DNA from 3 places in the Methylobacterium sp. Gmos3 genome. Region 3 is predicted to be linked to each of the others. Evidence: predicted binding sites of a transcription regulator. Region 3 holds the regulator's gene; each other region holds the start of a gene.
What was found. The regulator LexA, encoded in region 3, represses DNA repair genes until DNA is damaged. The targets are predictions, from matches to a motif close to TGTTCNNNNTGTGTTCNG.

Region 1 (9,879 bases), on a different contig from region 3:
AGTTGCAACCGGCCTTTCCAGCCGGTCTCTCAGGATGAGCGTGCGAAGCGCGCCCGTATCAACCGGGCTACTTCGCGCATTCCTCGCGGGCGCGCTTGATCGCGTCCGCGAAACCGGCCAGCTCGTATTCGTCGCTGGTCGGGTTGCCACGCATCGACGTGGTCTTGATCGTGAGCTTCGGCGCGCGACCGCTCATTTCCGTCACCACGCGCGTCTCGTCCGACGGGTTCTGCAACCACGCATTGCCCTCCTTCACGACGAGCCCATAGCGGGACGTGCCGAGATTGAGGGTCGGGTCGGTCGGAGCGGCCGGGGAGCCGGCCTTGATCTGCGCGGCGGCGGGCTTCGGGGGGAAGCCGAGCATCACCGCCACCTCGTTGGGGACGTTCTCGGCCTTGCGCACCGTGACGAACAGATAGGCGCTGTCGCGCTTCAGGGTCTTGGGCGAGCGGGTCTGCGGCTGGGCGATGGCGTAGCAGATGCGGCTGCGCGCCTCGCCGTTCACGAAGACGTTCCAATCCCCGAAGATCGCCACCGGCACCGCCTGCTGCATCCCCGGCGGGGTCACTTGGCTCTTTTCGGCCTTCCGGCTGCTTCGGCGAGAGGCATGGCGGGAGCGGCGACTCGGCGCCGCATCGGCCGCCGGGGCCTCGGCATCCTGCGCCACGGCCGATCCGACGCCGATCAGGCGGCTTGCCACCGAATCCGGTGGGGCGGCAAAGGCGAGGAGAGCGACGATGCCGACCGGAACCAGATGGGAGACGCGGACCATATTCATTCCCTGCGGGCGCAAGCCGGAGCGAGCTGTGCCGTTAGGGATCGATTAATGAACCCGCCTCGGGACAACAGCAAGGCAGCCGGCGACGAGCGCCGTGGACCGATCAGCCGTCGGACAGCTCAGACCGCGCGAATCTCGGCGGCGGCGATGGCCGGGACGACGAGAGCCGGCGACGGCTCCTCCGCCAGATCCGCCTGCACGGCCACCTCGACGGGAACCGTCACGGCCCCGGGGAGCGCCCGACGCTTCGGGGGATCGTTGTAGGGGGTGTTGTAGCCCTTCCGGACGGCGGCCCAATAGGTCTCGCGCGCCAGATCAGTGCCTACCAAGGCGGCGTCGATGACGGCGCTCGCATGAGCGGCGAGATCGGCAACCTCTTCGGGCGTCATCCAACTCTCGATCGACATGCTGTGCGGTCTCTCCGGTCGCGCGCTCAACCCCCATAACGCAACGCACCTAGCTAGACGGTGAACGCACCACCGCCTCGCCGGTTGCGCCGCATCATCTCAGCGTGAGGATTCGTCGAGACGGCCGAGCCAGGCCTGCGCCTGGGTGCGGACGTTGTCCGGTGCCGTGCCGCCGTAGCTGGTGCGGCTCGCCACCGAGTTCTCGACGCCGAGCACCGCGTAGATCGCCTCGGTGATCTTCGGCTCGGCTTCCTGCATCTCCGCGAGCGAGAGGTCTTCGAGACCCACGCCCTTCGCGGCGGCCGCACCGACGAGGCGCCCGGTGACGTGGTGCGCCTGCCGGAACGGCATGCCGAGTTCGCGCACGAGCCAGTCGGCGAGGTCGGTGGCGGTGCTGAAGCCGGCCCCTGCCGCCTTGGCGAGCACGTCCGCCGCCGGCTCGAGGTCCCGCACCATGCCGGTCATGGCCGCGAGGCAGAGCGAGAGGGCCTGGAGGGCATCGAACGTGCCTTCCTTGTCCTCCTGCATGTCCTTCGAATAGGCGAGCGGCAGGCCCTTCATCACGATGAGCAGGCCGGTGAGCGCGCCCACGATCCGCCCCGCCTTGGCGCGGACCAGTTCGGCCGCATCCGGGTTGCGCTTCTGCGGCATGATCGAGGAGCCGGTCGTGTAGCCGTCCGACAGCTTCACGAAACCGAACTGGGCCGAGGTCCACACCACCAGTTCCTCCGCGAAGCGCGACAGGTGGACGGCGCAGATCGAGGCGGCGGCGAGGGATTCCAGGGCGAAGTCGCGGTCGGCCACGGAATCGAGGGAATTGGCCGTCGGGCGGTCGAAGCCCAGGGCCGCCGCCGTGGCGTGCCGATCGATGGGGAACGAGGTGCCCGCCAGCGCCGCCGCCCCGAGGGGGCATTCGTTGAGCCGCGCCCGCGCGTCGCGGAAGCGGCCCCGGTCACGGGCCAGCATCTCGACATAGGCGAGGCAATGATGCCCGAACGTCACCGGCTGGGCGGATTGCAGGTGGGTGAAGCCCGGCATCACCGTGCCGGCATGGGCCAGCGCCTTCTCGGCCAGCGCCCGCTGCAGGTCGGCGGCCTGGGCGTCGAGGGAATCGAGGGTGTCGCGCACCCACAGCTTCATGTCGGTGGCGACCTGATCGTTGCGCGAGCGCGCCGTATGCAGGCGCCCTGCCCCCGGCCCGACGATCTCCGTCAGCCGGCTCTCGACCGACATGTGGATGTCCTCGAGCTCGCGCTTGAACACGAAGGTGCCAGCCTCGATCTCGTCGCGGACGGACTTGAGCCCGGCCTCGATCGCCGCCACATCCTCTGCGGGCAGGATCCCCGCCTTGCCCAGCATCGCGACATGCGCCAGCGAGCCGCGGATATCCTGGGGCGCCAAGCGCTTGTCGAACCCGATGGAGGCGTTGATCTCCTCCATGATCTCGGCGGGGCCGCTCGCGAAGCGCCCGCCCCACATCCGGTTGCTCATGTCGATCCTTCCGCGCCGCGCCAATTCCAAGAGGCAAGCCTGATGCCCGTCCGCAAAGGTCTCATCGCGGGCGGCGGCCTCGCAGCGCTCGGCCTTGCCGGCCTTGCCCTATACGGGAGCGGTCTCGTGGGCGGCAACGGGGGTCCGGCCTCCGGCCCCTGCGCCGCCGCCGCCCCTGCTCTCGTCCGGGTCGATGCCGCCGCGAAAGGCCAAGTCGCCGCGATGCAGGCCCCGAAGCAGGCGAAGCCCGCCCCCGACCTCACCTTCAAGGGGCCGGACGGGGCCGACACCAGCCTCGCCGCCATGAAGGGCCGGCTGCTGCTGGTGAACCTGTGGGCGACGTGGTGCGCCCCCTGCAAGGCGGAGATGCCGGCCCTGGACAGGCTCCAGGCGGAGATGGGGGGCAAGGACTTCGACGTGGTGGCGATCAACGTCGACACGCGCAACCTCGACAAGCCGCCGGAATGGCTGAAACAGGCGGGCATCACCCACCTGCCGTTCTACGCCGATCCCGGTGGTCGCGTCCTGCCCATCGTCCAGCGCCATGCGGATTCGGCGGGCCTGCCCACGACGCTGCTGGTCGACGGCGCCGGCTGCACCATCGGCGTGATGAAGGGCGGGGCCGAGTGGTCGAGCCCGGACGGCCTCGCCCTGATCCGCGCCGCGCTGGGCCGTTGATCGCAGGGGCGGCGCGGGCTACCCCGCAGGGATGCGGTTCTATCTCGGTCTCGCGACCACCTTCCACGATCCGGCCCTCGCCCTGGTGGGGCCGGACGGAACGTTGCTCTTCGCCGAGGCGACGGAGCGCTTCCTGCAATACAAGCGCGCGCCGAATTGCGAACCCGACGCTCCGGCGCGGATCGCGCCCCTGCTCCGCGAATTCGTCCCGCCGGGCTCGGAGATCGTCGTCGCCTCGACCTGGGGCGACCAGTTCAGCGGCTTCCTGAAGGGGCAGGCCCAGGCGGGCACCTTCGACCTGCCGACGCTCGCCGCGCATCCGGTCGATCTCAACGCGTCCTTCGTGCCGGAACAGGCCGAGCGGGTCTTCATCGCCGATCTGCACCTCGCGCAAGCGCGGGCGGGCCTCGGCACGCTCCTCGCCCTCACGCAGGACGTGCGGACCGGCGGCAGCCCGCCCCGCGCGCGCATCGTCGGGCAACGGCGCTATGCGCACCACCTCTGCCACGCCGCCTACGGATTGTGGGGAAGCCCCTTCGCGGAGGCCACGGCCCTCACCGTCGACGGCATGGGCGAGACCGGCGCCTCGGCGATCCACCGCCTGAGGGACGGCCGGATCGAGGAGGTGAAGCGCCATCGCGGACGCGGGTCGCTGGGCTTCCTCTACGGCCTCATCACCGATCTCGCCGGGTTCGATCAGGTGAAGGGCGAGGAGTGGAAGATCATGGGGCTTGCCCCCTATGGCCGCCCCGATCCCGACCTCGCCGCCATCCTCGCCCGCCTCTGCCGGGTGGAGGGCACGCGCCTGCGCTTCGCCAATGCGGACACGATCCGGGGCGTCGCCGCCGAACTCCTGGCCCGCCGCCCCGCCGATGCCATCGAGAACGGCTGGGCGGACCTCGCCCGCTGCGGGCAGGACCTGTTCGGCACCCTCATGGACGCCCTCGTCGCCGAGGCCCATGCCCTCGCCCCCTCCGAAAACCTCGTGATCGCGGGGGGCTGCGGGCTGAACTCCTCCTACAACGGCCGCGTGCTCGGCCGCTCGCCCTTCACCCGGCTGCACGTGCCCTCGGCCCCGGCGGATGACGGCAACGCGGTCGGCGCGGCGTGGCTCGCCTTCCAGGAGGACCATCCCGACTGGTCCGGCCCGCCGGAGGAAGCCCGGCCGCTGACGCCCTATCTCGGCGCGCGGGTCTCAACCGCGCCGATGGAACGCCTCGCCGAGCACGAGCCCCGCGCCCGCAAGCTCGGCCACGGCGCCGTGACCCGCGAGGCCGCGCGCATCCTGGCCGCGGGAGGCCTCGTCGGCTGGGTACAGGGGCAGGCCGAGTTCGGCCCCCGCTCCCTCGGCAACCGCTCGATTCTGGCCGATCCGCGCCCCGCCGGCGCCAAGGACGCCCTGAACGCCAAGGTGAAGTACCGCGAGGCCTTCCGCCCCTTCGCCCCGTCCATCCTGGCGGTCGCCGGACCGGACTGGTTCGAGGACTTCGCCGACAGCCCCTACATGGAGCGCACGCTGGTCTGGAAGGAGAGCGTGCGGGACAAGGTGCCCGCCGTCGTCCACGAGGACGGCACCGGGCGCCTTCAGACCGTCACGGCCAAGCGCAACCCGGCCTACGCCGCCCTCATCGAGGCGTTCCGCGAACTGACGGGCGTGCCGGTGCTGCTCAACACGAGCTTCAACGTGATGGGCAAGCCGATCCTCCACACGGCGGAGGACGCGATCCTCATGTTCTACACCACCGGCCTCGACGCCCTCGTGGTGGAGGATTGGATCGTCGTGAAGGACCCGACCATGATTCGCGGCACCTGACGCACCACGGCGTGCAGGCAGATTGCGTTCTCAATCCCAGATTGGAAACAGCCGTCCAGCCGACGAGAACGCCGCTCCCGCTCTTGCCGATTGAGAACAAAGAGAGTACAAAATCGCTCCGGCGGGCGCGTTGTGATCGGCGCCCATCCTCTCCATAAGGAGCGTCGCCAGATGGCCCAGCCCGCGCTGAAAGTGTTGGATATGCCCCCCGCAGACAAGGACAAGTCCAAGGCGATCGACGCCGCCCTGTCGCAGATCGAGCGGGCCTTCGGCAAAGGCTCGATCATGCGCCTCGGCAAGAACGACAAGGTGCAGGAAGTCGAGACGATTTCCACCGGGTCGCTGGGCCTCGACATCGCGCTGGGCGTCGGCGGCTTGCCGCGCGGTCGCGTGATCGAGGTGTACGGCCCGGAATCGTCGGGCAAGACCACGCTCGCCCTGCACACCATCGCCGAGGCCCAGAAGAAGGGCGGCGTCTGCGCCTTCGTGGATGCCGAGCACGCCCTCGATCCGGTCTACGCCCGCAAGCTCGGCGTGAACCTCGATGACCTGCTGATCTCCCAGCCCGACACGGGCGAGCAGGCCCTGGAGATCACCGACACGCTGGTGCGCTCCGGCGCCATCGACGTGCTGGTGGTCGACTCGGTGGCGGCGCTGACGCCCCGTGCCGAGATCGAGGGCGAGATGGGCGAGAGCCAGCCCGGCCTTCAGGCCCGCCTGATGAGCCAGGCCCTGCGCAAGCTGACCGGATCGATCTCCCGCTCGAACTGCATGGTCATCTTCATCAACCAGATCCGCATGAAGATCGGCGTGATGTACGGCTCGCCGGAGACCACGACGGGCGGCAACGCCCTGAAGTTCTACGCCTCCGTGCGCCTGGATATCCGCCGCATCTCGACGCTCAAGGAGCGCGACGAGGCCATCGGCAACCAGGTCCGCGTGAAGGTGGTGAAGAACAAGGTCGCTCCGCCGTTCAAGCAGGTCGAGTTCGACATCATGTTCGGCGAGGGCATCTCGAAGGTCGGCGAGCTGATCGATCTCGGCGTGAAGGCCGGCATCGTCGAGAAGTCGGGCGCGTGGTTCTCCCACGACAGCCAGCGTCTCGGCCAGGGCCGCGAGAACTCGAAGGGTTTCCTGCGGGACAACCCGGCGGTCGCCGCCAAGATCGAGGGCATGATCCGCCAGAACTCGGGCCTCGTCGCCGAGAAGATCCTCGAGAACGCCAAGCCGACCGAAGACGATCTCGACCCCGGCGAGGCGTAAGCCTCATCCCACCGGCCTCGGCAGAGCGGCCCCGGAGAAATCCGGGGCCGCTTTTGTTTCGGTTACCGACCCCGTCATTGCGAGCGTAGCGAAGCAATCCAGGGACGGGGGTGCGCTTCACAAGCGGGGCGCTTCTCTGGATTGCTTCGCTACGCTCGCAATGACGAAACGGACGAGGACGATACGAACGCAAAACGGCGAAGCGATCCCACGGGGGATCGCTTCGCCGTCAAGCTACGAGAAAGCGGCGTGGTCGAGCGGTGAGCCCGACCGCGCCTCAGGCGGCTTCGCCGGCCTCAGTCTGAGGAGCGGCTTCGCCCTCGACCAGCTTCCAGGTCTTGAGCTTCGAGAAGGGGCGGCACTCCTCGATGAACACCGTCTGCCCGACCTTGGCCGAATTGGCCTCGTCGTGCGCATGGTAGTTCTTCGAACGGCGGACGGTCTTCTTCATCACCGGGTGGGTGAAGCGGCGCTCCACCTTCACGACGATGGTCTTCTCGCCCTTGTCGCTGACGACAGTGCCCTGCAGGACGCGCTTCGGCATGGTTTTCTCCTCAGGCCTTGGCGGACGCGAGCGTCTGCTGACGCTGCAGCGTACGCACCCGGGCGATGTCCCGCCGCACCTCACGGATGCGGGAAACGTTCTCGAGCTGGCCGGTGGCACCCTGGAAGCGCAGGTTGAACTGCTCCTTCTTCAGGTTCAGCAACTCGTCGGCGAGCTGATCGGCGGAGAGCGCCTTCAGGTCGGCATGGCGTTGGATGGTCTTCACGAACGATCTCCTTAATCGGCGATGCGCGTGATGATGCGGGTCCGCACCGGCAGCTTCGCCGCGCCGAGGCGCAGGGCCTCGCGGGCGATGTCGGCGGTGACACCGTCGACCTCGAACATGATACGGCCGGGATGGATGCGCGCGGCCCAGAAGTCCGGCGCACCCTTACCCGAGCCCATGCGGACTTCGGTCGGCTTGGTCGAGACCGGGACGTCCGGGAACACCCGGATCCAGACACGGCCCTGACGCTTCATCTCACGCGTGATGGCGCGGCGGGCAGCTTCGATCTGGCGGGCGGTGACGCGCTCGGGCTCCATCGCCTTCAGGCCGAATTGCCCGAAGTTCAGGTCGAAGCCGCCCTTGGCCGCACCGTGGATGCGGCCCTTGAACTGCTTGCGGAACTTGGTCTTCTTGGGTTGCAGCATGGCTTACCTCACGCGTGCTCGCGCTCGCGACGCGGGCGGTCACGACCACCCTCACCGTCGCGCTCGCGGCGCCCGCCGGAGCGGCCGCCCTCTTCCTGGGCCTTCTTGTCCTGGGCCATCGGATCGTGCTCAAGGATCTCGCCCTTGAACACCCACACCTTGATACCGCAGGTGCCGTAGGTCGTGAACGCCGTGGCGGTCCCGTAATCCACGTCCGCACGCAGGGTGTGCAGCGGAACGCGGCCCTCGCGGTACCACTCCTGACGGGCGATCTCGGCGCCGCCGAGACGACCGGAGCAGTTGATCCGGATGCCTTCGGCGCCAAGACGCATCGCCGACTGCACGGCGCGCTTCATGGCGCGACGGAAGGCGACACGACGCTCGAGCTGCTGGGCGATCGAGTCGGCCACCAGGGTGGCGTCGATCTCGGGCTTGCGCACCTCGACGATGTTGATGGTCACGTCGGCCTTGGTCATGGTGCCGACGAGCTTGCGCAGCTTCTCGATGTCCGCGCCCTTCTTGCCGATCACCACGCCCGGACGACCCGAGTGGATGGTGACGCGGCACTTCCGGTGCGGACGCTCAATGACGATCTTGGAGACCGCCGCCTGCTTGAGCTGCTTCATGAGGGCGGCGCGGATCGCGACGTCCTCGTGCATGAGTTTCGCGTATTCGCCCTTGTTGGCGAACCAGCGGGAGTCCCAGGTCCGGTTGATGCCGAGCCGGAGACCGATCGGGTTGACTTTCTGACCCATCAGATCCTCCTCAGGCCGCTTCAGCCGCGCGCACTTCGCGAACCACGATGGTGAGGTTCGAAAAGGGCTTCAGGATGCGCGCGCCGCGGCCGCGGGCACGGGCGTGGAACCGCTTCAGGACCAACGCCTTGCCCACGAAGGCCTGGCTGACGACGAGATCGTCGACATCCAGATCGTGGTTGTTCTCGGCGTTGGCGATCGCGCTTTCGAGGCACTTCTTCACATCGGTGGCGATGCGCTTGCGGGAGAACTGGAGATCGGCGAGCGCCGTCTCCACCTTCTTCCCACGGATGAGCTGCGCCACGAGATTCAGCTTCTGCGGGGACACGCGCAGCATGCGCGCAACCGCCTTGGCTTCGTTCTCGGGGAGCGCGCGGGGGGTAGCCTGCTTGCCCATATCAGCGCCTCTTCGCCTTCTTGTCGGCCGCGTGGCCGGGGAAGGTGCGGGTCGGCGAGAACTCGCCAAACTTGTGGCCGACCATTTCCTCGGTGACGTAGACCGGAATGTGCTTCTGGCCGTTGTGAACGCCGAACGTGAGCCCGACGAACTGCGGCAGGATCGTGGAGCGGCGGCTCCAGATCTTGATGACCTCGGAGCGCGAGGAACCCCGCGCCGCCTCGGCCTTCTTGAAGAGGTAGCCGTCGACGAACGGCCCCTTCCAGAGAGAGCGTGCCATGGTGGTTACTTCTTGCGGTTATGACGGCTGGACAGGATGAAGACGTCGGTCCGCTTGTTGGACCGGGTCTTCTTGCCCTTGGTGGGCACACCCCACGGCGTGACCGGGTTACGGCCGCCGGAGGTGCGGCCTTCGCCGCCGCCATGCGGGTGGTCGACCGGGTTCATCGCCACGCCGCGGTTGTGCGGGCGCTTGCCGAGCCAGCGGTTCCGCCCGGCCTTGCCGAGCGAGATGTTCATGTGGTCCGGGTTCGACACCGCACCGACGCTCGCGAAGCACTGTCCATGCACGAGACGCTGCTCGCCCGAGTTCAGGCGAACGGTCACGTAGCCCTGGTCGCGGCCCACGATCTGAGCGTAGTTGCCGGCGGAGCGGGCAATCGCGCCGCCCTTGCCGATCTTCAGCTCGACGTTGTGGACGATCGTGCCGACCGGCATGGAGCCGATCGGGCCGGCATTACCCGGCTTGATGTCCACGTTCTCGCCGGCCACCACCTTGTCGCCGGCGGCGAGCCGCTGCGGAGCCAGGATGTAGCTCTGCTTGCCGTCAGGGTAGTTGATCAGCGCGATGAACGCGGTGCGGTTCGGATCGTACTCGATCCGCTCCACGGTCGCGGTCACGTTGAGCTGGTCACGACGCTTGAAATCGACGTTGCGCAGCGAACGCTTGTGCCCACCACCGCGGAAACGCACGGTGATGCGGCCGAGATTGTTGCGGCCGCCCGAGGAGCTCTTGCCCTCGGTCAGCGCCTTCACCGGCTTGCCCTTGTAAAGCTCACGGCGGTCAACGAGCACGAGCTGACGCAGGCTCGGCGTGACCGGT
Region 2 (9,879 bases), on a different contig from region 3:
TCTCCAGGCCGGGAATGGTGCGGAAGATCCGCACCTGCTCGGAATAGGTCAGCTTCGTCTGGAAGCCGACCATGTTGTACAGCGTGCCCAGCGCGTTGTCCTGCCGGAGCTGGACGATGGCACAGGGCTTCCGGTCCGGGGCGCGGGGATTGGTGAGGCCGACCGGCTTCATCGGCCCGTGGCGCAGGGTCTCGGGGCCACGCTCCGCCATCACCTCGATGGGCAGGCACCCGTCGAAATAGGGCGTGCCCTCCCATTGCTTGAAGCCGATCTTTTCGCCGCCGATCAGGGCCGCGATGAAGGCGTCGTACTGCTCCCGGTCCATCGGGCAGTTGAGATAGTCGGCGCCGGTGCCCCCCGGCCCCGGCTTGTCGTAGCGCGACTGGAACCACGCGACGTCCATGTCGATGGACTCGCGGTGGACGATGGGCGCGATGGCGTCGAAGAAGGCCAGCGACTCGGCACCCGTGAGGGCGCGGATGCCTTCGGCGAGATCGGGGGCGGTGAGGGGGCCGGTCGCGACGATGCACGGACCCCATTCCTCCGGCGGAAGTCCGGCGACCTCCTCGCGCACCACGGTGACGTTGGGGTGGTCCTCCAGCGCGGCCGTGACGGCGGCGGAGAAGCCCTCGCGGTCCACTGCGAGCGCCCCGCCCGCCGGAACCTGATGCGCGTCGGCCGCCCGCATGATCAGCGAGCCGAGGCTGCGCATCTCCTGATGCAGCAGGCCGACGGCGTTGCCGTGCGCGTCGTCCGAGCGGAAGGAGTTAGAGCAGACGAGCTCCGCCAACCCCTCGCCCTGATGCGCCTCCGTGCGGCGCACGGGCCGCATCTCGTGGATCACGGCGTGGTGGCCGGCTTCGGCGACCTGCCAGGCGGCTTCGGACCCGGCGAGCCCGCCGCCGACGATATGGATGGTGTGCGTCATGCCCGAAAATAACGGAGGGCCGCCCCCCGGATCAACAGGGGACGGCCCTTTGCCTCGTCAAGCGGGCCTGAGCCCGGCGCGATCAGGAGCGAGCGATGCCCGGGATGTCGGTGCGGGTGATGCCGAGGTCGGCAAGGTCGCGATCCGACAGGCGCGAGAGCTGGGACACCGTATCGCGATAGCGGAGGTAGGCGCGGACACGGGACAGAACGCTGCGAGCGGCAGACATGGTACTCTTGGCCTCTTATGAGGCAGGCGATGCCGAACGGAGTGGCATCCCTGCCTGTTGTTGGTGCAATGCACATATAGTCCCGTTGCGCTGCATCGTCAGAGCTAAGGTCAAGCATCTGCCCTGCATCTGAGGCATGGCCAGCTTAAGAACTGGGCAACCATACCGGGTGTTCATTCTGTGGGCGCATGCGTCGGCCTGCCCCGGACATGCGAAAGGCGCCCCGCCGGCCAGCGGGACGCCTTTCACTATTCGCAACTGCGAAGCGGCTCAGTAGAACGGGCGGGCCCCGTAATAGCCGTAGGGCCGGTAGATCGGCCGGGGCCGGGCATAGCCATAGCCGTAGACCGGAACCGGGCGTCTCCAATAGGGGCGCGGGCCGTAACCCCAGTTCGGGCGGCAGACGCCCCAGGGGTTCGGGTGGAAGCCGGGGCCGCAGCCGCCGGCGGCCTGAGCCGAGCCCGCGAAGCCGAGACCGCCGGCCACCAGGGCGGCGGCGAGCAGGACCGGCTTGACGACAGCTTTGCTGCGAATGGCGCTCACGATTGCCATGAGAGAATCTCCATCGTCTCCCGACGCCCAGGCGCCGGTTCGAGGGGGAGAATCGGCCCGGCGACCTGAACGGACCCTGAGATTACGGTTGTAGAATTTGCAGGGTCGAGGCGTTTTCGCGGCAGAGTTGCGATGCCCTCAATGGACCGAGGGCGTCCGCAGGAAGGCGTGACGATCCCCCGAGACGATGTTGAGCAGGACCGTCCGCCCGTCCCGCCGAATCGTCAGCGGGATCCGCGCCCCGGCCTCGCCCAGCGCCCAGATCGAGCGGAACATGGCGGCGAGGTCCGAGATCGGCTCGCCCGCCACTGCCGTGACCACGTCGCCGCCCTGCAAGCCCGCGCCCTCGGCGGGCCCGCCATCGGCGAGGCCCATGATGACGATGCCGTCCTCGCTCTCGGTGGCATAGAGGCCGAGCCAGGGGCGGGGCGCCCCGTCGACGCGGCCGCGCATGCGGAGATCGTCGAGGATCGGCGGCAGCAGATCGATGGGCACGACCATGTTGATCGCGCGGCCCGCCGCGCTGCCACCTTGCTGCAATTGCAGCGAGCCGATGCCGAGGAGGTCGCCCTTCGGCCCGATCAGCGCCGTGCCTCCCCAATGGGGGTGCGAGGGCGCGGTGAACAGCGCCTCGTCGAGGACGTATTCCCAGTAGCCCGCGAATTCCTGGCGGGCGATCACCTCGACGGCGACACAATGAGAGCGCCCGCCCCCGCCCGCCAGCACCGCCCGGTCGCCGATCTTGAGGGAGGCCGAGCGGCCGAGACGCAGGACGGGGGTGCCGAGGTCGCCCAGGGCCTGGACAAGGCCGAAGCCCGTCGCCGCATCGAAGCCGAGGACATGGCCCGGCACGGACCGGCCCTCGCGGGTGGTCAGCCACACGCTCTCTGCCTCCATGACGAGATAGCCGACGGTGAGGACGAGCCCGTCCTCACCGATCACCACGGCGTTGCCCGCGCGCTCGGTGCCCAGCGTCTCCGCGGTGAAGCCGTCCTCCGGCACCCGGCTCGACAGGGACACCACGGCGCCGATGGCACGGTCGAGGTCGTAGGTGTAATCGGCGGCCTTCGGCTGAACCTGAACCGGGATCTTGCGTTCGCCCTGCATGGTCGGCGTCCCTTGGCCTCGCACAGCCGGCGGGCGCCGTATCGGCCACCCGCGTGATTCCTGAAGGATATCTAACTAGGCGATCCGAAGCCGCCCGACACCCGGTGCGGCGGCAGGTCTGGGTCGCCGAAACGACGAACGCCCGGCCTCCATGAGGAGACCGGGCGTCTGCGAGAGCGGAGGATGCGGCGCGCGGAGCGCCGCAACCGGGACCGATCTCAGTACTTGCGGACGAGCGGGGCCGGGACCGGCGAAGCGGCGGCCGGGCTGTACAGCGGGATGATGAAGCGGATCCAGCCGTCGGTCGAGTAGTCGGAGCGGCCGGCGCGGAACGCGGTGGCCGTACCGGGGATCGTGGCGCCGGTCACGACGTCGCGGGCGACGTAGGCCTGGACCTTGAACACCTTGAAGTCGTAGCCGACGAGACCGCCGAGGGCGAAGCGGCCGCGGTTGCCGGCCGCCGCGCTGAACGGGCTGATGTCGAAGTTGTAGGTGCCGTAACCGACGGCGCCGATCTCGAAGTTGCCGAAGGTCTTCGTGGCCGTGAGGTCGAAGTTCAGGGCGTCCGAGAGGCGGATCGGGCCGATGGCGGCGCCGACCGGACCACCGAAGCGGCCGGGCGAGTCGTAGATGTTGGCCGTCAGGTTGGCGGTGATGTTCCAGCCGTCACCCGTGTAGCTGCCGGCGACGCCGAAGCGGTAGGTGTTGGAGGAGAGCTGCGGCAGGATCGGGGTGCCGATCGGACGGCCGGCAGCGTTGAACTGGCCAGCGTAGAGCGAGCCACGGTCACCATCGAGCTCGTTCAGGTAGACACCGCCGAGCAAGCTGACGCCGAAGTTGCCGCCGAGGTCGAACGCCCAGATGCCGCCGATGAACGTACCGACGTTGATCGAGATGTCCTTGTTGGCCTGGCCAGCCGGGTTGCGGGTGAAGGCGAACACGGTCGGGGGAGCCACGAGGAGCTCGATGCGGCCGCCGAACGGAACCAGCGGGGTCGACCACACGAGGACCGGGATGTTGACGGCCGTATCGGCGTCGTTCCGGCCGTCGGTGCGGCGGTAGGTGAAGGTGTTGATCGCGTACACGCCCTCGGGAAGCGGCGCGCCGACCGCGAGGCCGACCTGCTCACCCGGAACGGTGGTGCTCTGCGCGTGAGCGATCGTAGACGTCATTCCGACCGTGAGCGCGACCGCGCCGGCCGCGAGCCAGTTCTTCATCATTATATCGGTCCTTCCCAAGGTCTCTGGCTTCCGTCCCGCTTTCGGCATTACCGTGCCGGTCGTCTCCGCCTATGCGGTCGCCGTTCGTTTCAATGCCGAGCGCCCCCACGGAGCCGCCCCGTCTCAACGTCTGGGACTATTCTACAAAGGACCTCGGAAAGACAGAGCAATGCTTGCCGGTTTGGCACGTCGAGCCGAACCGTTGCGCAAAAGTCGCATTTTTGCCGCGTTGCAACACATGGTCAAAACGGCGCGTTCGGAAAAATATCGTTGAATGGTCAAGCTGTTGTCCCGGTCCGAGACGGGACGAACCGGCAAACGCCGCGCCCCGATCCAGCGGCGCCGCGAGCCCCGGACACCCGTAGCCGGGGCATCTTTTTGGATTGCCTAAGCCCGAAACGCCCGATGCCGGGGCCGAATCATGGCGCGTCGTCAGGCGCTTCGCCTACGGAAGCGGCAAAAATTGCCGATCCGCTCAGCCGGCAGCCTTGCGTCGAGGCGCGGGCTTGGCCGCGCGGCGTTCCAGAACCTCGCGCAGGAAGCGCCCGGTGTGACTCGCGGGTGAGGCGGCGATCGTTTCCGGCACGCCCACGGCGACGACCTCGCCGCCGCCGTCGCCACCCTCCGGCCCCATGTCGATGACCCAATCGGCCGTCTTGATGACTTCGAGATTATGCTCGATGACGACGACAGTATTTCCCTGGTCGACCAGCTCGTGCAGTACTTCCATGAGCTTGGCGACATCGTGGAAGTGTAGCCCAGTCGTGGGCTCGTCCAGAATGTACAAAGTGCGGCCCGTGGCGCGCTTGGACAGCTCCTTCGACAGCTTCACCCGCTGCGCCTCGCCGCCCGACAGGGTGGTCGCCTGCTGGCCGACGCGGACGTAATGCAGGCCGACGCGCTTCAGCGTCTCCATCTTGTCGCGGATCGAGGGCACCGCCTTGAACAGCTCCGCCGCTTCCTCGACCGTCATGTCGAGGATGTCGGCGATCGATTTCTCGCGGTACTTCACCTCGAGCGTCTCGCGGTCGTAGCGCTTGCCCTTGCAGACGTCACAGGTGACGTAGACGTCCGGCAGGAAGTGCATCTCGATCTTGATGACACCGTCGCCGGAGCAGGCCTCGCAGCGCCCGCCCTTAACGTTGAAGGAGAAGCGGCCCGGCTGGTAGCCCCGCGCCTTGGCCTCGGGCAGGCCGGCGAACCAATCGCGGATCGGCGTGAAGGCGCCGATATAGGTGGCGGGGTTCGAGCGCGGGGTGCGCCCGATCGGCGACTGGTCGATGTCGATGACCTTGTCGAGGTGCTCCAGCCCCTCGATCCGGTCGTAGGGCGCCGGGTGCTCCACCGCCCCGTTCAGCTTCTTGGCCACCGCCTTGTAGAGCGTGTCGATCACGAGGGTCGACTTGCCGCCGCCGGACACCCCCGTCACGCAGGTGAAGGTGCCCAGCGGAATCGCGATGTCCACGTCCTTCAAGTTGTTGCCGCGCGCACCGAACACCTGAAGCGTACCCTTGCGGCCCTTCCGCCGTGCGGTCGGCATCCGCACCGCCATCTCGCCGGTCAGGTACTTGGCGGTGAGCGAGGCGGGGTTCGCCAGCACCTCGGCGGGCGTGCCCTGGGCGATGATCTCGCCGCCGTGGATGCCCGCGCCGGGGCCGACATCGACCACGTAATCGGCCTGGAGAATGGCGTCCTCGTCGTGCTCCACGACGATCACCGAGTTGCCGAGGTCGCGCAGGCGCTTCAGCGTGCCGAGCAGACGCTCGTTGTCCCGCTGGTGCAGGCCGATGGAGGGCTCGTCGAGCACGTAGAGAACGCCGGTCAGGCCGGAGCCGATCTGGCTCGCGAGGCGGATGCGCTGGCTCTCGCCGCCGGACAGCGAACCGGAGCCGCGCGCCAGCGTCAGGTATTCCAGGCCGACATCCATCAGGAAGCTCAAGCGGTCGCGGATCTCCTTGAGGATGCGGACCGCGATCTCGTTCTGCTTGGCCGTCAGCTTCTCCGGCAGGTCGGCGAACCATTGGTGCGCCTTGCTGACCGACAGGTCAGTGACGTCGCCGATGTCGTGCATCGCGACCTTCACCGCCAGCGCCTCGGGCTTGAGGCGCTTGCCGAGGCAGGCGGCGCAGGGCGTCTCGCTCATGAAGCGGCCGATCTCCTCGCGCACGGCGTCGGAATCGCTCTCCTTGTAGCGGCGCTCCAGGTTCGGGATCACGCCCTCGAAGGGCTTGTTGACCGAATACCGGCGCAGGCCATCGTCGTAATAGAAGCGGATCGCCTCGCGGCCGGACCCGTATAGCACCACGGCGCGGTCGGCGTCCCTCAGCTTGCCCCAGGGGGTACTGGTCTCGAAGCCGAAATGGGCGGAAAGGGCATCGAGCGTCTGCCCGTAATACGGCGAGGTCGATTTCGCCCAGGGCGCCACCGCCCCGCGCTTCAGGCTCAAGGCCGGATCGGAGATGACCAGTTCGGCGTCGATCCGCATCTCGTGGCCGATGCCGCCGCAGGTCGGGCAGGCGCCGAACGGGTTGTTGAACGAGAAAAGCCGCGGCTCGATCTCGGCGATGGTGAAGCCGGAGACCGGGCAGGCGAAGCGCGACGAGAAGGTGATGGACTGCGCCTCCTCCCCCTCGGCCACGTCGGCGTAGACGATCTCGGCGATGCCGTCGGCGAGGTCGAGGGCGGTCTCAAAGGAATCGGCCAGCCGCGAGGCGATGTCGTCACGCACGACGATGCGGTCCACCACCACGTCGATGTCGTGCTTCAGCTTCTTGTCGAGCTTGGGCGCGTCGTCGATGGCGTAGAACTCGCCGTCGATCCGCAGGCGCTGGAAGCCCTTCTTCTGGAACTCGGCGATCTCCTTGCGGTACTCGCCCTTCCGGCCGCGCACCACGGGGGCGAGCAGGTAGAGCCGCGTCTTCTCCGGCAGGGTCAGCACCCGGTCGACCATCTGCTGGACGGTCTGGCTCTCGATGGGCAGGCCGGTAGCCGGCGAATAGGGGATGCCGACCCGCGCCCAGAGCAGGCGCATGTAATCGTAGATCTCGGTGACGGTGCCCACCGTCGAGCGCGGGTTCTTCGAGGTGGTCTTCTGCTCGATGGAAATGGCCGGCGAGAGCCCGTCGATCTGATCGACATCGGGCTTCGACATCATCTCCAGGAACTGGCGGGCATAGGCCGAGAGCGATTCGACGTAGCGGCGCTGCCCCTCGGCGTAGATCGTGTCGAAGGCGAGCGACGACTTGCCCGAGCCCGAGAGGCCGGTGAACACCACCAGCCGGTCGCGGGGGATCGTCAGGTCGACGTTCTTCAGATTGTGCTCGCGGGCGCCGCGCACGGAGATGACGCGCTGGTCCCGCGCCGCCGGGCCGGCCGAATCGAACAGCTTCTCCAGCTTGGCATCGATGGACGCTTCGGCCTTGGCCGCGGCGCGCGGAGGCGCCTTCGCGGTGGCCTTCACCGTCGACTTATCCGTCACTTTGGCTGTCACCTTGGCGCCGGCCTTGCCGGCGGCGGGACGGGGGCTCGCGGGTTCGGCGGCCTGCTTCTGGGCTCCGGCACGGGCTCTGGCCATGAGGGCGGCGGTCTTTCGAGGCGTCGACGCGGATGGGGAGGCGTCCGGTGAACCGGCCGCGGCACCGGCTCATGTCGATCCCCGCTGGCCGATGGCAAGGTGCGACGGTCCATTCGCGGACCCGCCCCCGCGTCAGCTTGCTAGAACGAAATGAGTACGCGGGCAACCGGCCCCGCGCAGGGCAGGCTGGCGCCGGCCTGCCTTGCGGCCAAGCGCGGGCCGCCCCAGAGGTATGGCTCCGCCACCCGATTGCCGACACCTGCCGATGCAGATTCTCGCCGCGACCGAGCCGCGCGCCACCCTGACCCGCGACGGCGCGTGGTCCACCCGCCTCCTGTTCCTCATCGTCGGCCTCGGCACCGCCGCCTGGGCGCCGCTGGTCCCGCATGTGAAGGCGCAGGCCGGTTTGAGCGAGGCGCAACTCGGCCTCCTGCTGCTCTGCCTCGGCATCGGCTCCATCGCGGCGATGCCCCTCGCGGGCGGGGCGGCGGCGCGGTTCGGCCTGCGGCCGGTGGTGCTCTTCGGCACGGGCGCGATCGCGCTGCCGCTGCCGATCCTCGCGAACGCCGATTCGGCGTGGCTGTTCGCGCCCTGCCTGCTCCTGTTCGGCGCGGGGATGGGTGCGGTCGATTGCGCCATGAATCTCCAGGCCGTCGCGGTGGAGAAGGCGAGGGGACGCCCGATGATGTCGGGCTTCCACGGGCTCTACAGCCTCGGCAGCCTCGTCGGAGCGCTGGCGGCGGGGGCTTTGCTCTTCGCCGGGCTCGGGATCGGCACCACGACCCTGCTCGCGGTCGCCGCCATCGCCGTGATGTTCGCAGCCTCCTGGCCCGGCATCCTGGCGCGGGCCGCCACGGCGGGCGGCCCCGCCTTCGCCCTTCCGCGCGGGATCGTCCTCGTCATCGGCATCCTGTGCTGCATCACCTTCCTCACGGAGGGATCGGTGCTCGATTGGAGCGCCGTGTTCCTGTCGCAGGACAGAGGCGTCGATGCCGCGCGGGCGACGCTCGGCTACGCTGCCTTCTCGGTGACGATGACGGCCGGCCGTCTCGCGGGGGACGGGATCGTCGCATGGCTCGGGCGGAGGCGCGTCCTCGTCCTCGGCGGGCTCTGCGCCGCCGCCGGCCTCGCCCTCACGGTCCTCGTCCCGGCCTGGGAGGCGGCGCTGGCCGGCTACGCCCTGGTCGGGGCGGGCTGCGCCAACATCGTGCCCGTGCTGTTCACCGCCGCCGGACGCCAGACGGCGATGCCCCCGAGCGTCGCCGTGCCGGCCGTGACCACCTTCGGCTATGCCGGGGTGCTCGCCGGCCCGGCGCTGATCGGCTTCGTCGCCCAGGGGACGAGCCTGCCGACCGCCTTCATGACGGTCGCGGTGCTGCTGGTCGGCGTCGCGGCGGCGGGGCGGGTGCTGCGCCTGTAAGGCCCCGGCCTAATCCGAAAAGCCTTCGAGCACGATCTTGCCCTTGGCCCGGCCGGATTCGATCAGGGCGTGGGCCCGCCGGAGGTTGTCCGCATCGATGCGCCCGTAATGCTCACCCAGGGTGGTGCGCAGGCGTCCCTCGTCCACGAGCCGCGCGACCTCGTTCAGGAGCCGCCCCTGCTCGGCGATGTCGGCGGTGGCGAACATCGAGCGGGTGAACATGAACTCCCAGTGCAGGGACAGGCTCTTCCGCTTCAGCACCGAGATATCCAGGCTCTCGGGATCGTCGATCAGGGCGAAGCGCCCCTGCGGCGCGATCAGTCCGGCGATCTCGGTGAGATGCAGGTCGGTGTTGGTGGTCGAGAAGACGAGGCCCGGCGCGCCGATCCCGAGGGCCGCCACCTCGGCGGCCAGCGGCTTGCCGTGGTCCACGACATGGTGCGCCCCGAGATCCCGGCACCATTGCGCCGTCTCCGGCCGCGAGGCGGTGGCGATCACCGTCAGGTCGGTGAGCTGCCGGGCGAGCTGGATCGCGATGGACCCGACTCCGCCCGCCCCGCCGACGATGAGCAGCGCATGGGCCGCGCCGGGCACGGGCCTGCCCGTGTCGAGCCGGTCGAACAGGGTCTCCCAGGCGGTGATCGCCGTGAGCGGCAGGGCGGCGGCCTGCGCCCAATCGAGGCTCGTCGGCTTGCGCCCGACGATCCGGGCATCGACGCAGTGAAACTCGGAATTGGTCCCCGGTCGGCCGAGATCGCCGGCATAGAACACCGCGTCGCCGGCCGCGAATTCCGTCACCTCCGCGCCGGTCGCGACGACGGTGCCGGCGGCGTCCCATCCGAGCACCTT
Region 3 (9,879 bases):
TGATCGTGCAGTCCGGGGCGACGCTCGCCGCGACGGGGACCACGTCCGGGGCCAGCATCACGGGTATCGTCACGGTGCAGGGCGGCGGCACCCTCAGCACGTCTCCGACCGCAGGCGGCGCCGGCCTCTCGACGACGAGCCTCGTGCTCGCGCACACCGCGCACCTCGCCGTGACCCTCGGGGCGAATGCCGGGACCGCTGCGGTCAGTACCGGGACCCTGAGCCTCGACGGCGTGCTCGACGTGACCAACGGCGGCAACCTGATGCAGGGTGTCTACCGGATCATCGACTACACCACGCTGGCCTCGGACAACGGGCTGCAACTGGGCACGACCCCGGCCAATTTCACCTATCAGGTGCAGCGTCAGACCGGGCAGGTGAACCTTGCGGTCGCCACCACCGGCACCGGTGGCGGCAACACGGGAGGCGGCACCGGTGGCGGCAACACAGGCGGCGGCAACACAGGCGGCGGCAACACAGGCGGCGGCACCGGTGGCGGCAACACGGGCGGTGGCACCGGGACCGGTGGCGGCAACACGGGCGGCGCGACCCTCTCATTCTGGAACGGCTCCCAGGCCAATCCGAACGGTCTTGTCCAGGGCGGATCCGGCACGTGGCGGAACGACCCGACGCTGACCAACTGGACCAACGCGGCCGCGAACCAAGCTCTGCCTTGGTCCGGAGCCTACGCGGTGTTCACTGCCAGCGCCGGCACCGTAACGGTGGATGCCACCAACGGACCCGTCTCGATCACCGGAGCGCAGTTCGCCACCGACGGCTACCTCGTGACCGGCGGCGGCATCACCCTGGCGGGGGCCTCCGGCCAGACCCAGATCCGCATCGGAGACGGCACGGCGGCGGGCGCTGACATGGTGGCGCGGGTCTACTCGGCCATCGGCGGCCTCGCCGGGCTGGAGAAGGTCGACCTCGGCACATTGATCCTCGGTTCCGGCAATACCTATGCGGGCGGTACGACCATCGCCGCCGGCGTGATCCAGATCGAAGCGGCCAGCGCACTGGGAACCGGGGCGCTAGCCCTGGAGGGCGCTGGCACCCTCCGGGCCAGCACGGGCTTCACCGACGGCCGGGCCATCTCGCTGACCGCGGTCAACGGCCAGGGCGGCGGCGGCATCGCCGTCGATGCCAACCAGACCCTGGTGCTGACCGGCGTCATCGCCGGCAGCGGGGCACTGACCAAGTCGGGCGCCGGGACTTTGTCGCTGAAGGGCGCCAACAGCTTCACCGGGGCGACGACGGTCGCGGCCGGTATCCTGGCGATCGGAGGCGGTGCGTCGCTCTCCGACTCGGCGCGCCTGAGCGTCCTGACCGGGGCGGCCCTGCACCTCACGGATGCCGACGAAACGGTTGGCTCTCTGGGCGGCGGCGGTGACATCGCGCTGAACGGCTACTGCCTCATCACCGGCGGGGACGGCACCAGCAGCACCTTCTCGGGCTCGATCGGCGGCTCTGGCTGCCTGACCAAGACCGGTCCCGGGACCATGAACCTCACCGGTCGCAACACCTACAGCGGTCCGACCACGGTGTCGGACGGTAAGATCCAGGTCAACGACTCAAGCGCCCTCGGCACCGGGCCTCTGGCGTTGCAAGGGGCAGGCACCCTGCGGGCAAGCGGCACCTTCACCGACGGACGGGCGATCACGCTGACGCCGATCAACGGCCAGGGTGGTGGAACCTTCGAGGTCGATGGCGCCCAGACCCTGACCCTGACGGGGCAGATTGCCGGCCTCGGCAACCTTGCCAAGACCGGGGCGGGTACCCTCGTGCTCGGCGGCAGCAACACCTATGCCGGTGACACGGCGGTGAAGGCGGGTACGCTCGCCCTCAATGGCAGTGTCGGTGGCGATATCGCGGTGCACGACAAGGCGACGCTGCTGGGCTCGGGGACGGTCGGCAAGACCGTCAACGTGCTCGATGGCGGCACTCTGGCCGGCGCCCAGGGCAACGGACTGACCATGGGCGGGCTCACCGTCGCGGGCAAGGGCACGCTCGCCGTCACCATCGCCGCGCCGGGCGACAACGGGGTGTTCCAGGTCAACGGCAACGTCGCCCTCGACGGGACATTGGCGGTCAAGTCGGCGGCGCCCCTGGACCTCGGCGTCTACCGGGTCGCGAACTTCACCGGCACCGTGACCGACAACGGCATGAAGGTGACCGGTTTGGCCTCCGACCAGACCGGCGAGGTGCAGTCTGCCCAGGCCCGGAAGATCAACCTGGTGGTGGGCAGTGCGGCCGTCCCGGTGTCGTTCTGGAACGGCAGTTCCACAACGCCCGGCCAGGCGCCGCTGGGCGGAACCGGCACCTGGAGGGCGGATGCCACCGCCAACTGGGCCAACAGCAACGACAACTTCAACGATCGCTGGCCGAGCGCCTTCGCGGTGTTCGAGGGGACCGCGGGCACGGCGACCGTGGACAATTCCATCGGGCAGGTCACAGCGCGGGGTATGCAGTTCGTCGACAACGGCTTCGTGGTCCAGGGAGGCCCGATTGTCCTGACCACCACCAACAACACCCCGGCGACGATCCGCGTCGGCGATGGCACGTCCTCCGGCGTGAACACGGTGGCCACCATCGCCGCGCCGCTGACTGGCAACGTCGGGATCAACAAGACCGACCTCGGCACCCTCGTCCTGACGGGCACCAACACCTACACCGGCGACACCGTCATCAAGGAGGGCACGCTGCAACTCGGTAACGGAGGCACCACCGGCTCGGTGGCCGGGGCCATCGTCGACAACGCCCGCCTCGTCGTCGCCCGCTCGGACACCACCACGTTCCGCGATGAGGTCTCGGGTCACGGACAGGTGGAGTTCCGCGGCGGCAAGGTGCTGTACGGCAGCAGCACGTTCACCGGGGCAGTCACCGCGAAGGGCGCCTTCGTCCGGCTCGACCCGGGCGCGGTGTCGGCTTCGGCCTTCACCCTGGAGAACGGATCGGTGCTGGGCGGCACCGCCACCATCGGCACACTGACCGCCAATGCCGGGGCGACGGTCGCTCCGGGCTACTCGCCGGGCACGATCGGGGTCACCGGCGCGGTGGGCTTCAACGGCGGCTCGACCTACGCGGTGGACGTGACGCCGGACGGGCGGCACGACCTCATCACCGCCACCGGCCCGGTGACGATCTCGTCCCGGGCGCAGGTGGAGGTCCACGCCACGCCGGGCCGCTACGCCCCGCACAGCACCTATGCCATCCTCACCACCACCGCGACGGTGACGGGGCAGTTCGCCGGCGTGACGAGCGACTACGCCTTCCTCAAGCCGACGCTGAGCTACGACGCGCAGAACGTCTATCTCGGCCTGTTCTACAACGGGCGGCGGTTCACCGACTTCGCCCGCACCCGCAACCAGTTCGCCCTGGCGGGCGCGGCGCAGGACCTCGGTCTCGGCAACCGGGTGTTCGACACCCTGCTGAACCTGCCCGAGGGCGAGGTGGCGCGGGCGTTCGACCGGCTGGACGGCGAGGGTCACGCCTCGCTGAACACGGTGATCCAGCAGCAATCGGCCTTCCTGCGGGATGCGGTGGGCTCACGGCTGCGCCAGTCGGGCTCGGGGAACGATGCCCTGGGCCAGGCGGCGCAGGCGGCGGGTCCGGCAACGCAGAGCGTGGACGGCGATCCCGGGCGGACGCTGTGGGCGCAGGCCTATGGCGGGTTCGGACGGCGGCAGGGCGACGGCAACGCCGGGGCGGTCGCGAGCTCGGCTGGCGGGATGCTGGCGGGCCTCGACGTGGCGCTGGGGGATGCGATCCAGGTGGGTGTTCTCGGCGGCCTCGACCGGTCGAGCGCCGACGTGACCTCGCGGGGCACCTCGGCGACCTTCGCCACCTACGATGTCGGCGTGTACGGCAGCGGCCAGTTCGGGGCGCTGGCGGTGCGCGGGGGCTTCGCCCAGAGCTGGCACGACGTGAGCGCCCGGCGCAGCGTGGTGATCCCGGGCTACACCGCCTCGGAGACGGCGCGCTACACGGTGGCGGGCTCGCAGGTCTTCGGCGAGGTGTCGACGGACGTGCGGGTGGGGGCGACGACGCTCCAGCCGTTCGCGGGCCTGTCGTATGTGAGCCTGGACGGACACCGGGTGACCGAGCGCGGCTCGGCGGACGCGGCGCTGTCGGGGACGGTGAGGGCCCAGGGCGTGGCCTACACGAGCGTGGGGGTGCGGGCGGCGACGCAGATCACCCTGGGCGACGTGGTGCTGACGCCGAGCGTGACGCTGGGCTGGCAGCACGCGTTCGGGGATCTGGCGCCGCGGGCGAGCCTCCGGTTTGCCGGTGGGAGCGTGTTCGGGGTGAGCGGCGTGCCGGTGGCGCAGGAGACGGCCCTGGTGGGGGCGGGCCTGTCCTACGACCTGTCCGAGGTGTCGGCGATCCGGGTGAACTACACCGGGCAGCTGGCTCCGAGGGCCACGCAGAGCGCCTTCACCGCGGAGTACTCGCACCGGTTCTGAGGACGTGAGGCCGGCGACGGAAGCTCGTCGCCGGTCTTTCCAGAGCGGTTCCCGGGGAACGCAGTCAGGCCGGGTCTCCCCTATTCGCAAGCGAAGCAGGGCAATGCAGGTATCCGTCCCATTTGGGCGGGGTCCGGTGTCCTGGCGTTCTTCTCTGCACTTGTGAGAGCGGTGATGCTGGCGGCGTGAAAACTGATCGACGAAGTCGAATCCCGGTCCGGATTCAGGGATACGCCAGCAGCTTCGGATTTGAAGTTCGCGTTGCATCTTGAATGGAAGACAATTCAAGATTGTATAGTTTCTCTGAATATCGGGATAAACCTGCGGCGGTATACCGATTTCGACGAAATTTCTGCAGCGGGGGGTTTCCATTACCCAGGCAATTGGGGAAATGCTCTTGTTATGCGGTCGGGCGAACCCTGTGAGGTGTCGATCCTTGGGTGCCGACCCACTGCAGGTCGCGAGCGGTCGCCAGTATTCCAAGGTGGAAGACGTTCGATATGATGGTTTGGACGATGAAGCGCGCAATGCGTGCGACGGCGCGGGGAATGGCTGTCGGGGTGAGCCTTTCAGCCGCGATCGGGGCTGGCCCGTCGCTGGCGGCTCCTGATGCGCCTGCGGCCGCGAAGGCCAATCAGGGCGCCGTTCCGAACCTCGGCGGGACCGGGGAGGCTGGCGATCCGCAGGTGACCACGGCCACCTATCAGGATTGGCTGGTGCGCTGCGTGACCCCGCCCAACGCGGCCAAGATCTGCGAAGCGACCCAGACGATCCAGGTGCAGGGGCAGAACGGTCAACCGGGAGGCCTGATCGCGATCATGGCCATCGGCCGCCTCGCGGCCGATGGCCCTCTCCGCGTGGCCGTCCAATTGCCGGCCGGGGTCTGGCTGCCCGCTGGTGCGAAGGTCCAGGCGGGAGAGAAAGCGAAGGCCGTTCCCCTCGAGTTCAAGCGGTGCGGCTCGGGCTGTTTCGCGGAGGTCGAGGCTGACAAGGATTTCGAGCTCGCCCTGCGGACCGCGACCGGAACCGGCACCCTGAGCTTCGAGGATGGCGCCCGCCGCACCGTGAACGTGCCTTTCTCCTTCCGGGGATTTTCGGCCGCCCTCGACGCAGCCATCAAGCCCCGCTGACGCCAGCGACGACGGGTTCGGCCCCCAGCCCGCTCGTTCCGTTCAGGGCCAGGACGCCCCCGATCCTGAGCCGAGAGGCGGGGGGCTGAAGACCGCGCGCCTCCTCCCGCTGCCGGATTGCGGCTTCTGGAAGCTCTCCATCCAGGTCCGGCGGGATGCTGGACTGACGTCCTTCACATCTGAGAACGAACCGATGGCCAACTCCGCAACCACCAATTCGCCCGCGTCTCAGGTGCCGCCGCTGTTCTACGGCAAGCCGGACGTGGTCCGATTCCCGGAGCATCGTACGCTCGGGGTTCGGCGCGAAGGGCATTTCGGCTTCGCGGCCGAAGCCGTTGCGATTCCCCTCACCGTGGCAGAATTCGCCGCGGCGGGGCGCGTCATGCCGATCGTCTTCGCCCAAGCCGAGGATGCTCTGCCCCTGGCCTTGAGCGGGCTGTCAGCGGGGCGCAACCTGCTCATCGACAAGGCGGGCGTGTGGCGTCCCGGCCTCTACATCCCGGCCTATCTGCGGCGCTATCCGTTCATCGCCGTGCAGGCGGGTGACGGGCCGGCGATGCTCGGCGTCGATACGACCAGTTCGCTGATCGTCCCGGAGGCCGATGGCGAGACGACGGACCGGCTGTTCGACGAGGCCGGCGCGCCGACGCCCCGGGCTCAGGCGGCGATGGCATTGAGCAAGGCCTATGCAGCCGAGTACGAAGCCACCCGCAGTTTCTCGGCCGCCTTGCTGGAACACCGCCTGCTGGTGCCCCGTTCGGCCGAACTGCGGCTGACGACATCCGCCGTCACGGCGACCGGTGAGATCCCCCCGGTGAGTTCCACGCTGACGGGCTTCCAGCTGGTCGATGAAGCGGCGTTCCGCGCCCTTCCGGCCGACGTGGTGGCCGAATTCCACGCTCGCGGTTGGTTGGGGGCGATCGTGCTCCACCTCGCCTCGCAACTCAGCTGGCAGACGCTCCTCGATGCGCAAGCCGAGGAACAGCCCCCGGCGGAGGCCACTGCCGCCTAAGACCAGGCGTCGCGCCGGTGCCGGTCCGGTGCGTGTGTCGTCGCTCCCTGGCGGCGGCGATGCGAACTTGGCGCGGCTTGCGCGGGGTCGAGCTCGTCGTCTCGGCCCCCATCGCCACCGCATTGGCCCAGGACGACGCGGAGGCGGCCCGCCAGCCATGGCGACGGGCGGCCGATCAAACTCCGGCCCGAGATGCCAAGGCTCGCGACCCTGATGGACACGGCCGAGCCCGCCGTGCTGGCCTGCCTGGGCGTCCCGGCCAAAGCCGGTGATCGTGGTGGCTCTCGGCGAGCGACACCACGCTAGTGGACACGACCCGCTCAAGCTCCTGCCGTGACCTATGAGAGCGGCTCGGACGGTCCGATAGCGTTCGGGTGAGCCGGCATCGCCCTACGAACCGACGCAAGGCCAAGCTTGTCTCTTGCGGAACACTTGCGGAACGCTTAACGTGTTCGCGATTTGTTTCCGTGCGACCGCCGCCACTTTGCGAGACCCGAACGATGCTCACGCGCAAGCAGCTGGACCTCCTGCGCTTCATCCAGCAGCGGATGCAGGAATGCGGCGTGCCGCCGTCCTTCGATGAGATGAAGGATGCCCTCGATCTGAAGTCGAAATCCGGCATTCACCGCCTCATCACCGCCCTGGAAGAGCGCGGCTTCCTGCGCCGCCTGCCGAACCGGGCGCGGGCCATCGAGGTGATTCGCCTGCCCGACGCTCTGGGGCGCGGGCCGGAGGCGGCCGAGGCGGCGGCGGCTGCGGCGCCCGAGCCCCGGCGCTTCACCCCGAGCGTCGTCGAGGGCGGGCTCGCCAAGCTGCCGCCGGCCGCGACGCCTCAGCCTCGGGCCTATGAGGAGTTCCGGGGCGTCGCGATCCCGGTCATGGGGCGCATCGCGGCGGGCACGCCCATCGCGGCGATCCAGAGCCAGAGCCACACCGTCACCATGTCGCCGGACTTCCTGGCCGGCGGCGAGCATTACGCTCTTGAGGTGCGCGGCGACTCGATGGTCGATGCCGGCATCCTCGATGGCGACCTCGTCGTCATCCGCAAGCAGGAAACCGCCAATACCGGCGACATCATCGTCGCCCTGATCGACGACGAGGAGGCGACCCTCAAGCGCCTGCGTCGGCGCGGCTCCTCCATCGCCCTCGAAGCGGCGAACCCGGCCTACGAGACCCGCGTCCTCGGCCCCGACCGGGTGCGGATCCAGGGTCGCCTCGTGAGCCTCGTCCGCCGCTACTGATCCGAAGGGGGCTCCGGCTCCCGGCCCGAACGCCATGGCGGCGCACGGCTCGCCGCGTGGGCATAGGTTGGAACCAGGGCGTCGCCGTCCAGCCTCACCGAGACGGCGCCCCCCTCCGCGAGGCGTCGCCGGTCGATGACCAGCGGCGCCGCGCAGTCCGGCGGTGCCCGCAGCGCGGTGACGATGAGGGCGGCGCGGGCGCAATCCTCCGGGAAGGCGCGCCTGTCCTTCACCAGGGCGACGGCCCGGCCATCCGGCAGGCGGGCGGTGCAGCCGAGACGGTCGCAGCGGCCCGGCGGGGGCGCGGCCAGGAGGTCGCCGGCCCGCCGGCCGTCGCCATCGGCCTTCAGCCATTGTTCCAGCACGAAGGCGGGCGGCTTGCCGAGCACCACGAGGCGCCCGTCGGCCCCGCGCAGGGCCGCGCCCGCGCCTTGGCGGTCGATGTAGAGATCCTGCCGGTGCGGCAGGGCCGCGAAGGCCAGGCCCGCCAGGGCCGGCAGCAGGGCGAGGCGGCGCAGGTTCGAGATGGGAAGCGTCGCGATGAGGAGCGCCGCCGCGAGCAGGAGCAGGGCTCCCGTGCCGAAGGCCGGCACCACGAGGACGGAGCGGCCGAACCCGGCGATCCATTCCGAGACGGCGAGCATCCCGGCCACCGCCTGCCCCATCACCCACCAGACCGGCCGGTCGAGGGCGAACGGATAGGTGAGCGTGCCGAGGACGGCGCAGGGCATCACCACCAGGGAAACGAGGGGCAGGGTCAGCGCGTTGCCGAGCACGCCGAAGGGCTGCACCGTCTGGAAATGGTAGGTCGCGAACGGGGCGGTCGCGACCTGGGCGACGAGGGTCGTGGCGAGGGTGCCGACGATGCCTCTGGCGACGAGGCCCAGGGTCCGCCCGAGGCGTCCCGCGCCGGGCGTGAGGAACAGCCGCCCATCGATGAGCCGGGCGCAGGCGACGAGGCCCGCCACTGCGCCGAAGGACATCTGGAAGCTGGGTCCGAGCAGGGCCTCGGGCTCCCGCGCGAGGCCGACGAGGGCGGCGAGGGCGAGATTGCGCATCGAGAGCGCCGGCCGGTCCACGAGGATCGCACCGAGCATGATCAGCGTCATCAGCAGGCTGCGCTCCGCGGCGATGTCCCAGCCGGAGAAGGCGCAATAGGCGGTGGCGCCCGCCATGGCCGCCCCCGCCGCGATCTTCTTGATCGGCCAGAACAGGGCGCAATGGGGCACGAGGGCGAGGACCGCCCGGATCAGCCAGAAGACGACCCCCGCCGCCAGCACCATGTGCAGGCCGGAGATCGAGACGACGTGGTAGATGCCGGCCGCGCGCAGGGCATCGTTGGCTTGCGGACCGATCAGCCCCCGCTTGCCGGTGACGAGCGCGGCGGCGACGGCGCCGGGCTGGCCGCCGAAGCTGCCGGCGATCCGGCGGGTCAGGGCGTTGCGGGCCTCGTCGAGGGCGGCGGCGAAGCGGAGCGAGGGAGGCAGGTCCGGCGTCGGCGCGACCGTGATCGGCCCGACCAGGGAGCCCACCGCGCCGATCCCCTGGAAGTAGGCGTCGCGGGCGAAATCGTAGCCCCCCGGCCGGGCCGCCTCCGGTGGGGGCAGGAGCCGCGCCGTGGCGCTCACGGTGTCGCCCGGCCTGAGCGGCGGCGCCTTGCGGAACGACACCCGCACCCGGCGCGGGCGCGCCTCGGGCGGCAGGGCGCCGAAGCTCTCGACGCGCACGATGAGCCGCGCGCCCTCCTCGCGCTCGTCCAAGCCCTCAATCACCCCGGTGAGCGGCGCGACCATGGTCCGCGTGAGGATCGGCGCGGCCACGCTCTCGACCCGCCATGCGGCAGCGGCGAAGCCGAGGCAGGCGAACCCGAGGGCGAGCGCCAGGGCCATCGCCCCGGGCCGCGCTCCGAGCCGGGCGGCGAGGAGGAGGCAGGCCGCCCCGGCCAGGAGAGGCGCGGGCAGAAAGGGCCGCCCATCGGCGGCGGCGAAGAAGACGAGGATGCCGATGCCGAACGCGACGGCGAGCCAGGGAAA

Region 1: a site for LexA is predicted at 5,260-5,277, ahead of recA (recombinase RecA). Genes of this name have one in related genera too.
Region 2: a site for LexA is predicted at 7,752-7,769, ahead of uvrA (excinuclease ABC subunit UvrA). Genes of this name have one in related genera too.

The regions. Positions count from the first base shown of each region.
Region 1 is NZ_JBWJYL010000007.1:343,510-353,388, reverse strand. Features, by position in the region: gene ACS5Q7_RS17005 (hypothetical protein) at 1-1, shown strand, start outside; gene ACS5Q7_RS17000 (invasion associated locus b family protein) at 68-772, opposite strand; gene ACS5Q7_RS16995 (hypothetical protein) at 898-1,185, opposite strand; gene argH (argininosuccinate lyase) at 1,285-2,676, opposite strand; gene tlpA (thiol:disulfide interchange protein TlpA) at 2,719-3,354, shown strand; gene ACS5Q7_RS16980 (carbamoyltransferase family protein) at 3,386-5,167, shown strand; gene recA (recombinase RecA) at 5,369-6,430, shown strand; gene rpsQ (30S ribosomal protein S17) at 6,708-6,974, opposite strand; gene rpmC (50S ribosomal protein L29) at 6,985-7,200, opposite strand; gene rplP (50S ribosomal protein L16) at 7,212-7,625, opposite strand; gene rpsC (30S ribosomal protein S3) at 7,634-8,380, opposite strand; gene rplV (50S ribosomal protein L22) at 8,391-8,777, opposite strand; gene rpsS (30S ribosomal protein S19) at 8,779-9,057, opposite strand; gene rplB (50S ribosomal protein L2) at 9,063-9,879, opposite strand, start outside.
Region 2 is NZ_JBWJYL010000014.1:8,917-18,795, forward strand. Features, by position in the region: gene trmFO (methylenetetrahydrofolate--tRNA-(uracil(54)-C(5))-methyltransferase (FADH(2)-oxidizing) TrmFO) at 1-928, opposite strand, end outside; gene ACS5Q7_RS22900 (DUF1127 domain-containing protein) at 1,011-1,157, opposite strand; gene ACS5Q7_RS22905 (GCG_CRPN prefix-to-repeats domain-containing protein) at 1,428-1,709, opposite strand; gene ACS5Q7_RS22910 (S1C family serine protease) at 1,848-2,816, opposite strand; gene ACS5Q7_RS22915 (transporter family protein) at 3,035-4,036, opposite strand; gene ACS5Q7_RS22920 (hypothetical protein) at 3,996-4,310, shown strand; gene uvrA (excinuclease ABC subunit UvrA) at 4,512-7,610, opposite strand; gene ACS5Q7_RS22930 (MFS transporter) at 7,876-9,030, shown strand; gene ACS5Q7_RS22935 (zinc-binding alcohol dehydrogenase family protein) at 9,040-9,879, opposite strand, start outside.
Region 3 is NZ_JBWJYL010000001.1:323,891-333,769, reverse strand. Features, by position in the region: gene ACS5Q7_RS01660 (autotransporter-associated beta strand repeat-containing protein) at 1-4,463, shown strand, start outside; gene ACS5Q7_RS01655 (invasion associated locus B family protein) at 4,904-5,593, shown strand; gene ACS5Q7_RS01650 (SapC family protein) at 5,787-6,605, shown strand; partial or broken gene ACS5Q7_RS01645 (IS256 family transposase) at 6,701-6,863, shown strand; gene lexA (transcriptional repressor LexA) at 7,106-7,846, shown strand; gene ACS5Q7_RS01635 (ComEC/Rec2 family competence protein) at 7,840-9,879, opposite strand, start outside.